DNA from 3 places in the Alteromonas sp. ABH4_456 genome. Region 1 is predicted to be linked to each of the others. Evidence: predicted binding sites of a transcription regulator. Region 1 holds the regulator's gene; each other region holds the start of a gene.
The links. Region 1 encodes FNR, which switches genes on or off when oxygen is low (the NO sensors DNR and NnrR bind a similar motif). Its sites were predicted from a motif close to TTGATCTAGATCAA; they were not measured.
Positions count from the first base shown of each region.

Region 2: a site for FNR is predicted at 1,703-1,716, ahead of ACXAG2_RS04510 (high-potential iron-sulfur protein). Genes of this name have one in related genera too.
Region 3: a site for FNR is predicted at 1,861-1,874, ahead of ccoG (cytochrome c oxidase accessory protein CcoG). Genes of this name have one in related genera too.

Region 1 covers NZ_JBSWXO010000001.1:61,298-64,577, reverse strand. Annotated here, with positions in the region: gene uspE (universal stress protein UspE) at 1-815, opposite strand, end outside; gene fnr (fumarate/nitrate reduction transcriptional regulator Fnr) at 918-1,655, opposite strand; gene ACXAG2_RS00290 (sulfite exporter TauE/SafE family protein) at 1,683-2,351, opposite strand; gene ccoS (cbb3-type cytochrome oxidase assembly protein CcoS) at 2,344-2,535, opposite strand; gene ACXAG2_RS00280 (heavy metal translocating P-type ATPase) at 2,540-3,280, opposite strand, start outside.
Region 2 covers NZ_JBSWXO010000002.1:335,172-338,451, forward strand. Annotated here, with positions in the region: gene ACXAG2_RS04495 (exonuclease domain-containing protein) at 1-674, opposite strand, end outside; gene ACXAG2_RS04500 (zinc ribbon domain-containing protein) at 826-1,017, shown strand; gene ACXAG2_RS04505 (flavin reductase family protein) at 1,019-1,675, shown strand; gene ACXAG2_RS04510 (high-potential iron-sulfur protein) at 1,859-2,152, shown strand; gene ACXAG2_RS04515 (DUF3325 domain-containing protein) at 2,174-2,512, opposite strand; gene ACXAG2_RS04520 (PepSY-associated TM helix domain-containing protein) at 2,509-3,280, opposite strand, start outside.
Region 3 covers NZ_JBSWXO010000003.1:214,130-217,409, reverse strand. Annotated here, with positions in the region: gene ACXAG2_RS06310 (ExeM/NucH family extracellular endonuclease) at 1-330, opposite strand, end outside; gene ACXAG2_RS06305 (DUF3016 domain-containing protein) at 562-1,092, opposite strand; gene ACXAG2_RS06300 (hypothetical protein) at 1,313-1,678, opposite strand; gene ccoG (cytochrome c oxidase accessory protein CcoG) at 1,944-3,280, shown strand, end outside.

The DNA of each region.
Region 1 (3,280 bases):
CCTGTACGTCCCACGGTACCGATGACGACGAGTTCTGCATCCAGCTGTTCAGTCACTTTCGGAATGGCTATATCAGGTAATCCCTCAACAACATGGCAATTTGCTACGCCGATCCCAAATTTAGCGCTGTGGTTTTCCATTTCCTGAACATGATGATTGCGCACAGCATTATGATACGTCTCAGGATTGAAATCGGGGATCTCAATGGCGATATTCAGTGGGGCAGAAGGATAGGCATTAACCAGATGTACCTGACCGCTCAGTAACTCTGCATAATCCTTTGCGATACCGGTCAACTTGTCATTCAGTTGTGCATGTTCTTTGTCTTCTGTACCCACATTGACTGCCGCAACAATATTACCGTGTTCAGGCCAGGCATGGGCTTTGACAAGTAAAACCGGAGCCGGACATTTTCTTAGTAAGTGCCAGTCTGTTGGTGTAAAGAGCACTGATGCAAAATCATCGTGTTTGCGGGTAGCTTTAACGACCAGGTCAACCTGACGGTTAATGGTGTAGCGGGTAATGGCTTCGTAACGTTTATCACTCCACTCAACAGCAACCTTTACATCATAATCATCGTAGCGGGTCAGATTTTTTTCTGCCCAGGCAATACGGTCTTTGGTTACCGCATCACGCACGGCTTCACGCTCACTGCGGGTGAGCATTGTTGTCATGGCATAAGAAAAGTCGTATACAACAAGCAGTGCGTGTACTTCTGCACCGGTTTTACGGGCAATTTCGATGGCTCTTGAAAGGGCAGGTTGTTCAGGGTTGTCGGCCTGAACGACGGCGAGAATACGTTTGCAGGTGATCATGGCGTCTCTCCTTATTGATGAAGACAATAATACTGCCTTCATCTTTAGTATAAGACTTACAGCAGGAGAGACCTTGTTTCAGATCAATATTTCAACGGGATCTTAATCCACGCAAAGAGTAGGAATGTCCATAGAGTGCAGCTTTTTATCCATAGCCGCAAAATCCAGAACAGTAATGAGCTTCCCGTCTACTTTGATAATGCCTTCTTTCTGGAAGCGGGTCAGTAAGCGGCTGATCGTTTCTACCGTTAAACCGAGATAATTACCGATTTCGTTGCGGGTCATACTCAGATTGAACTGACGGTGAGAAAAACCCCGTTCTTCAAACCGACCGGACAGATGGGCGATAAAATAAATCAGACGTTCTTCTGCCGTCCGTTTATTCAGCAGCATCATCATTTCGTGATCCTGCTTAATTTCAGCACTCATAAAACGCATGATCTGATGGCGCAATTTTGGGAATTGCTCAGACATTTTTTCAAGGGTGGAATAGGGAAGCTCACACACCATGGCAGTTTCCAGCGCCTGAGTATAACTCTGGTGAGTGTCGTCACGTAAACCGTCAAAACCGATAATATCGCCAGGGAAGTGGAAACTGATAATTTGCTCTTCACCTTCTTTATCGGTGACAAAAGACTTAAATGAACCTGCCCGCACGGCGTACAGAGAGGTAAATTTATCGCCGGCTTCTACCAGGGTGTCGTGTTTATGCAAAGGTTTTTTGCGTTCAATGATGTCATCCAGTGACTCAATCTCAGTTTTGTTGAGGGCCACAGGCAGACACAGATGGCTGAAACTGCAACTCTGGCAGTGTATAGAAAAATCCGAACGTTTTTGCATGCTCACTTCCCGCTGTTTGCGATAATTCTAATGTATAGTACTTAAAGCCTGCCACAACAGCAAAAATGCGTACAACAGCAAACTCAAAGCAATGATTTGACGAACTACGGGTTGTCTGAAACCTGAGGAAAGCCAGTCTGCACCTGCCCGGACAGCCAGCAACGCCGGTAGCGTTCCTAAACCAAAACCGGCCATGATTACAGCACCGGATATTGCCGTCCCTGAAGCCAGTGCCCACGTCAGGGTGGAATAAACCAGTCCACAGGGCAACCATCCCCAAATCATACCATAGGGAAAGGCGCTAATAGGAGACCTGAAAGGTAAAAACCGTTTCGACAGCGGCTGAATTCTCTGCCAGAGTTTACTGCCGAGGGCTTCAACAGCGGTCAGGCCACGCCACCAGTTACCCAGATAACAGGCCATGGCAATCAGCATGATGCCACTGAATACAGCGAGTACGGGGCCGGTCACCGGTACAGCATCTTTTGCTATCTGCCCGATACCGCCGGTTACAGCGCCGGCAAGTATATAGCTGAATATACGACCAAAGTTATAGCTAAGCGCATAGGGTAAAGGGGATGAGCCTGCCGGCGTGGCGGCAGACAGTGCCAGCGATACGCCGCCGCACATTCCCACACAATGAACGCCTCCGCCCAGCCCGACCAGCAAGGCAGAAAAAAACGACAGATCACTCATTGAGTTTTTTTCGTTCTTCGGCCAGCTTTTTTTCTTCAGGAGATAAATCATCATCGAAAAGAATACTGTAGCCCTGGCGATCCAGGTCTTCAAACTGGTTCGATTTTACTGCCCAAAAAAATACGCCGATGGCAATGGCCACAATAATCACAGCAAGGGGAATAAGGACGTAAATTATACTCATAGCGTTACTTTAACAGTCTCGTCGAATTAGTTACTACCAGAATACTACTCAGGCTCATACCAATCACCGCCATCCACGGCGTCAGGATGCCGGATACTGCAAACGGCAGGATAACCAGATTGTAGCCTACGGCCCATCCCATATTCTGCCTGACTGTCGCTTTTACTCTTCTGGCCATCAGAGTAAGGTGTCCGAGTACAGCCAGCTTATCATTTAATAAAATCACATCTGCGGCACTTTTTGCGATATCCGTGGCATTACCCACTGCAATGCTAACATCAGCCGCTGCCATCACCGGCGCGTCGTTAATACCATCACCCAGCATCATGACATGACGGCCCTGCCGCTGAAGGGCTGTCACGGCGTTTAATTTATCTTCAGGGCTGTTCCCGCCTGTGGCTTTGTCTACAGGTAAATTCTTTGCAATGTCGTCAACATTTTGCTGAATATCGCCACTCAGAATTATCCGCTCCAGTTGCGCCAGTTTGCTCAGGCTGTCTGCGGCATCCGCTTTAATTTTATCTGCTACACGAAAGGCGGCAACGGGCACACCGTTTTCGGTAAGAAACACGTTAGCGGGAAAAGGCGACAGGCCGGCATCAACACCGGTGAAAGAAGCCGAACCGGCTTTATAACTGCGGCCATTGCATTGCGCGCTGATACCCATTCCGGCCACAACGTCAACTTGACTCAGAATTAATCCCTGATTGTAATCAGAAACAAAGGCAGCGGCAACCGGATGTTC
Region 2 (3,280 bases), on a different contig from region 1:
TCATCATCAAGAAAATCCAGTTCGCCGGTGCGTGAAGCATAGTAAAAAGCAGCGCCGGCATCCTCCGGCAATTCGAAGCGTGCCTGATCAGACACAGCCTGGCCCCGCGTACGCATAATACCGAGATCACGCATGGAAAACTGATTCAGCCGCCCTTTAATGTTGCCGAAGAACAGAAACAGCAAATAACGCATAGTGGCATCGAAGCGGCAAAACAGTAAATGCTCCACCGACAATGACGCCGGCCAGCCATGACGTTTTATGCCATCGAATAAGTCTGCCATCAGTACACTTTTTTTAGCTGAAGCAGGCTGACCGCTGATCCCGAGATCATGCAGATATTGAAGAATATCAGCCTTGGTCAGCATACCGGCCAGTTCCTGCAGCGGCGCTTCTGTTACACACCCGAACCAGCCGGAGGCGGAAAGCGCATCTATTTGCTGCTGCGGATGCGGTATTTCTTCGTAGTAGAAATGCTCACGGTTGATGATGGCGTATTTGCGGTTTGCTGCACGGGCGATGATGCATTGCTGCGGTTCCGGCAGTGCATTGAAATCCTCAATAAAACGCCGCGCACTGTCGTCCAGCAATGCGCCACTGGCACCGTCGAAAAAGGACAAAAACTCTCGGAAGTGATCAAGATAATATTTTTCAGGCAACGTTTTACGCATCATCTGCACCGGATACTGTACACCTGACCAAGTGTATATTTATACAGCCACTTTAATCAACCCGCCGGATGCAGTTTCCTTACAATCCGGTTATCTGTTTTCTTCGTATATCAAAGGTTAGCAACATCATTTTAATCAGTTATCCGGAGTGGTTATGAGTCTGACGACACCTAAGTTATTTCACTGCCCCTATTGCATGGAGCCGAATGAAGTAGAAATTGATGAGCAGAACGATATCAATGTTATGCAGGTACTGGATTGCCAGGTCTGCTGTCAGCCTATTGAAATGACAGTGTTCAGTGACGGCGACAACCTGACCGTGCAGGTTGAGCAGGAGAATGCCTGATATGACTGACCCGTCCATGCGGCATTTTTCCTCTGCTGCTATTAATGAGCTGGAAAAACAGACCCGAACGAACCTGATCAACTGCTTGTCAGGCTACAAAGGGGCCAACCTTGTGGGCACCACTGACGGTAAACGGGATAACCTGGCCATTATCAGCTCTGTATTTCACGTGGGGGCGCATCCTCCTCTTCAGGGCATGTTGTTACGTCCGCATACTGTGCCACGGCAAACGCTGGAAAATATTCGTGAAACAGGTGTGTACACCATTAATGCAGTCAGCGCCGGCTGGACAGATAAAGCTCATCAGACTTCCGCCCGCTATGATGAACACACCAGTGAGTTTGATGCCACAGGCTTAACACCGCTGAAAGAAGACGGATTCGCCGCGCCATTTGTCGCCCAAAGTCCTTTGCGTATGGCCATGGCGGCAGAAGAAATAACCACGCTGCAATGTAATCAGACAGTACTGGTCATTGGCAGGGTGCTTGATATTTACGTGATGGAAGGGGCCACCGGTGAGGACGGACAACTGGATTTGGAGAAAATGAATCTTGCCTGTATCAGCGGGCTGGATACATACCACCTTGCGGAACCCATCGCCCGTTATGCCTATGCGAAACCGGACAAACCCGTCACGCTGGCAGGTAAAAACGCGTAAATGCACAGGTCCTGCGGTGAAGAAAAGTTAATCTACATCAAATATGTGACGGAACGATTTGGCAGTCCCGTAAATGTGTCGTATAACTATCGTCATGGTAAACCTGTCATCGCGGCAGGTTTTTTACGTTATAAGACCAAATAAAAACAAATCATTCTCGTTTAAGCTTTATGGGAGCAAATTATGAGTAATGTGAACCGTCGTGATTTCCTAAAACTGTCAGGCACCACACTGATCGGTTTGACGTTAGGTGGCACTGCACTTCGCGCACAGGCACAGGAGCAACTGCAGACCGACGACCCCACAGCACAGGCATTGAAATATACCCCGAAATCAACGGTGGAAGGGTCTCAGTGCGGTAATTGCATGTACATTCAGGGTGAGGACGGACAAGCTCACCGTCCCTGCGCCATTTTCCCGGGTAAACTGGTTAACACCAATGGCTGGTGCAGTGCCTGGGTAAAACGTCCGGGCTAAGTTTGAACCCGGGTAGTTGGATCAGCGGGGTAATACCCGCTGAAGCCAGCCTCCCGGCACACACCAGCGCCATACAAATGCCAGCGCATCCTGCTGATAAGTAAACAGCAAAGATACCAGTACCGCTGCCACATGCAGCAATCCGCACCACACAACCAGTCCGATTTCAGTTTGCCAGCCGGCTATCGCCGGAAACGTCCCTACAGTCAGAAAACACAGTGCCAGCGTCTGAAATATCAGCCTGCCCCCGGGCACATTTTCAATCTCATCACCGGTGACCGCACGGAAATGTTTCGGATTAGCCATAGAAAAGTGCAGGAAACCGGCAATGCAAAGCAGTAAACACAAAAATGTCATCATGCTGTCTGCTCCCCGGTGCTGCCCGCTTCCGGTGCAGGCCGTCTCCGGCGGGCAGGGCTGTCTTTGCGGCCTGACGGCGCGCGTTTTGACTTAGGTTCTGCCTTAAGCTTACTCACCGCATACCAGGCCAGCGCGGCCAGGATAACACAGGCTGCATCGAATATGATCCTTAACGTATCAGGCACCGGGACAGGTGATGTAGCGACATCCAGCAACGGAATAAAGGTGAAGAGCACTGCAGCCGCCAGCGTTTGCCAGAGCCAGCCTTTCCGGTCGCGTCTGAACAGTCCGGCTACCACACAAAGCCCCCACACAATGAAAAAGCTACGTATTTCCCAGTCACTGCGCGTCGCTAATTCTGCAGGCAACAGGCGGTTCGCCCAGAAATAAGCACCGGTAGCCACCATCAACCCGGCGATAGCGCCAATGTTCGTGCCTCTCACCAGTTCGAAACCTCTGCGTCCCATTTGCTTTTTGGCGCGCTTCTCTACCCAAAGGATAGAACCGGTCCCCACCATTAACGTGCCCAGGATACCGGCAAAAAAGAGCAGCCAGCGGGTAATACTGTCGGCAAAACGGGCCTGATGCAGCATATCCATATAGTTATAAATTGCCTGGCTGGTATTCGGTGCAGAAGACGCCTCTTCTACTTTAAGAATTTCACCTTCAGAGTTAAAAACCAGCCCGCTGTTCCCGCCACGACCGGCGGATAACTCAACACGGTTGGGACCGGATACAGAAAATGTCGCTTTATCTGTGCCCGGATTT
Region 3 (3,280 bases), on a different contig from region 1:
AATGGCGTCATCACCATTAAACATGGACTGTGAAGTCAGCACGTCAGCCAATGCCTTCAAAGTGTCTCCGGCACTTGAACTGGCAATAACTTGTGTACTTTGCGCTGCGATTGAACCTGAAAGTTCAATGTTTGCGCCCGCTGCAGTTTTTCCGTTGAAATAAATGGACAGTGTATAACCAGTCAGTGATACCGCGCTGTCTGTCGGGTTATAGATTTCTATCGCTTTATTAGAGCTACTCCCTTCAACATACTGAGAAATAAGCAGTTCATCGCCAATGGCAGATGCTGATATCCCCAATACGAGAGGAAGCAGGATTGGTGCTTTCATTATTAGTGCTCCTGCTTGTAATTAGAAACTATCCCAAAGTGCAGTTGCAGAGTATAAAGAAATTACTACAAAGAAATGACAATTTTTTGGCCAGCAGCGGTACTTTTTTGACCACATGGTCTGTACTGCCTGACAGCAAAGGGATGCAGGAATATCAGAGAAAATTGATGTACAAGGAAGGGGTTGTGCCCTGAGAATTCAGGGCAATGAAGAAAGTTGCGGGATAACAGGTTAGTTTTGTACCAGCGCGCTGGCCATCTCTTCGTTAAACCATTCTTTTATCATGGCTTTTTCGTAACCCAGGTGCGTATTTTGGGTGAAGGTACGGGGGTTATCTAAAAATCCCATATCCTTTAAATCAACATCTGCACTCTTAACGACTTTGCCCGCTTCGTTAGTGAGGGTGTAGCTGAATTTAATACGCGGAATGTCCACCCGTTTCACAATGCGAACATCGGTGCCGGTGGCGTTGCCAAAGACAAAACTGCTTGGCCACACCTGGCCGGCAAGATCCAGATTTGTCACCGTGATCGCAAGCTTGTCTTTTTCAGGCAGCTTCTCTGCCAGTTTGGCGAAGTATTCGTCCAGCGCTTTAAATGTGCGTTCGCGGAATTTCACCCGGCTTTCATTAGCAGGACGCACATCAGTGTACTTCTCCGGCTTTTCCCAGGTAATTTCTGTGGTGGCAGACCATGCCTGTACAGACAGCAATAAACTGCCGGCGGTCAGAGAAACCAGTGCAGTTCTAATCAATGTGTTCATGCTTTGCATCTCCCCGATAATTTCGGCCGCGTTGCCCGCGGGCGGCGAAAACATTCTCCGGTTATCCGGTGCCTGCTTTGAGTGGATTTACCGCGCCTCTCATGCGAAATCCCGCACGGACACAATAAGCAGACACTTTGTTAGAGCAGTGATTAAGCAGATTGTTCCGCTAAATCACCATTATTAAAGCATGAAAAGATGAATGGAAGCTGAACCGCGTTCAGTAGTCCATCGCCAGCAGGCCGGTGGTCTCTATTGAGTGGCAAAACTGCGCCAGTTGCGCACCGTGGATATAAGGATTGATGTTGTCTGTACCGCAGAATTTCTTATGGAAGATTTGCACACTGTGGCGGCTCGCCATGATGCCGTCCACGTATTCCTGCTGGAAGGGACGAAGCTGGTCCCGTTGTGCTGCACTGATTGTGTGAAGCTCAGCGAGTTCATTTCTGTCCTGCCAGGTAGCTACATAGGCATACCACTGGCCGACCACATCCTGTGCATCTTTGAACATGTACTGGACGAAGGGTAACCGAAGTACAAAGACCAGTACTACAATCTCTGAAACTACCACAAAACTACGCCACATCTGCTTTACTTTTTCCTGTTGTTTTCTGACTACCCCGGCCTGTTCCCCGCCCGGTAATAAATCATTGGTGACAATTAGCCCTGTAGATAATTTAACCGCTTAACGTCAAGTGCAACAGATTTGTTTTCATACTTATTTATGAGGTTTTATAAGCCTGAGTAGTATGCACAGAAGGGGTTTATTTGATCTATATTAAGTGTGGCGGACATACACTTGTTATACTGCCCGCAGTACACTACACACCTGTGCCAGTTAAGGTTGCCTAATGAGCGAACAAATTCAGGTAAAACAAGTATCCACGGTAAAAGTACACCAGCCCGCCGGCGGCGTAAGTCATAAGCGTCAGTCTGCACGCAGTCAGATTTATGTGCGCGCGGTGAAGGGCCCCATCGAAACGTTCCGCCGTTTGTTCGGTTTTATCTTCCTGGGTTTGTTCGCCGTGATCCCCTGGATCCGCTATGACGGCCATCAGGCCATTCTTCTCGATATCATGGAGCAGCGGTTTACCATCTTCGGTCTGACTTTATGGCCTCAGGACCTTACCCTGCTCGCGTACATATTTATCGTCGGTGCTTTCGCCCTGTTTTTTGTTACCACATTTGCAGGCCGTGTGTGGTGTGGTTTTATGTGCCCGCAAACTACCTGGGTATACATGTATATCTGGTGCGAGGAGAAAATCGAAGGTCCCCGAAATAAGCGTATCAAGCTGGATGAAAGGGCCATGGACTTCGACAAGTTCTGGCGCAAAACACTCAAGCACAGCGCGTGGATTGCCATCGCCCTGCTGACCTCACTGACGTTTGTGGGATACTTCACGCCAATCGGACAGTTATTTATCGATTTTTTCACCTTCAATGCCGGCTTCTGGTCAGTATTTTCCATTCTGTTTTTTACCTTCTGCACCTATGGTAATGCCGGATGGATGCGTGAAATCATGTGCACCCACATGTGTCCGTATGCCCGTTTCCAGTCTGCCATGTTTGATAAAGACACCTTCACCGTGTCATACAATTACAACCGTGGTGAAAAACGCGGACCCCGCCCCCGCAAACTCAGTCATGAAGATCTGGCGACAAAACAGTTGGGAGACTGCATAGACTGCAACTTGTGTGTGCAGGTGTGTCCCACCGGTATCGATATCCGTAACGGTCTGCAATACGAATGCATTAACTGCGGCGCCTGCGTGGATGCCTGCAACGGCGTTATGGAGAAAATGAATTATCCGAAGGGACTCATCAGCTTTACCTCTGAGGAAAGGCTGACCGGCGGGACCACCCATATCGTCAGACCCAAACTGATAGGCTACCTGATTGTCCTGCTGCTGATGGTCGGGTTACTGATTGCCGACATTGCCACCCGCACGCCACTGGAAGTGGATTTAATCCGCGACCGTAATTCTCTTTATCGTGAAAACGGTAAAGGCAACGTGGAAAACGTCTATACCATTAAGATTCTGAATAAATCTCAGGACACCCACACCTATACCATTCAGGTTGAAGGCCTGCCCGATTACAACATTTTGGGTGACACAACCGTGACTGTGGGTGGCGGAGAAGTCTTCAGTATGCCAATATCTCTGGAAACCTCTCCGAAGAACCTCAG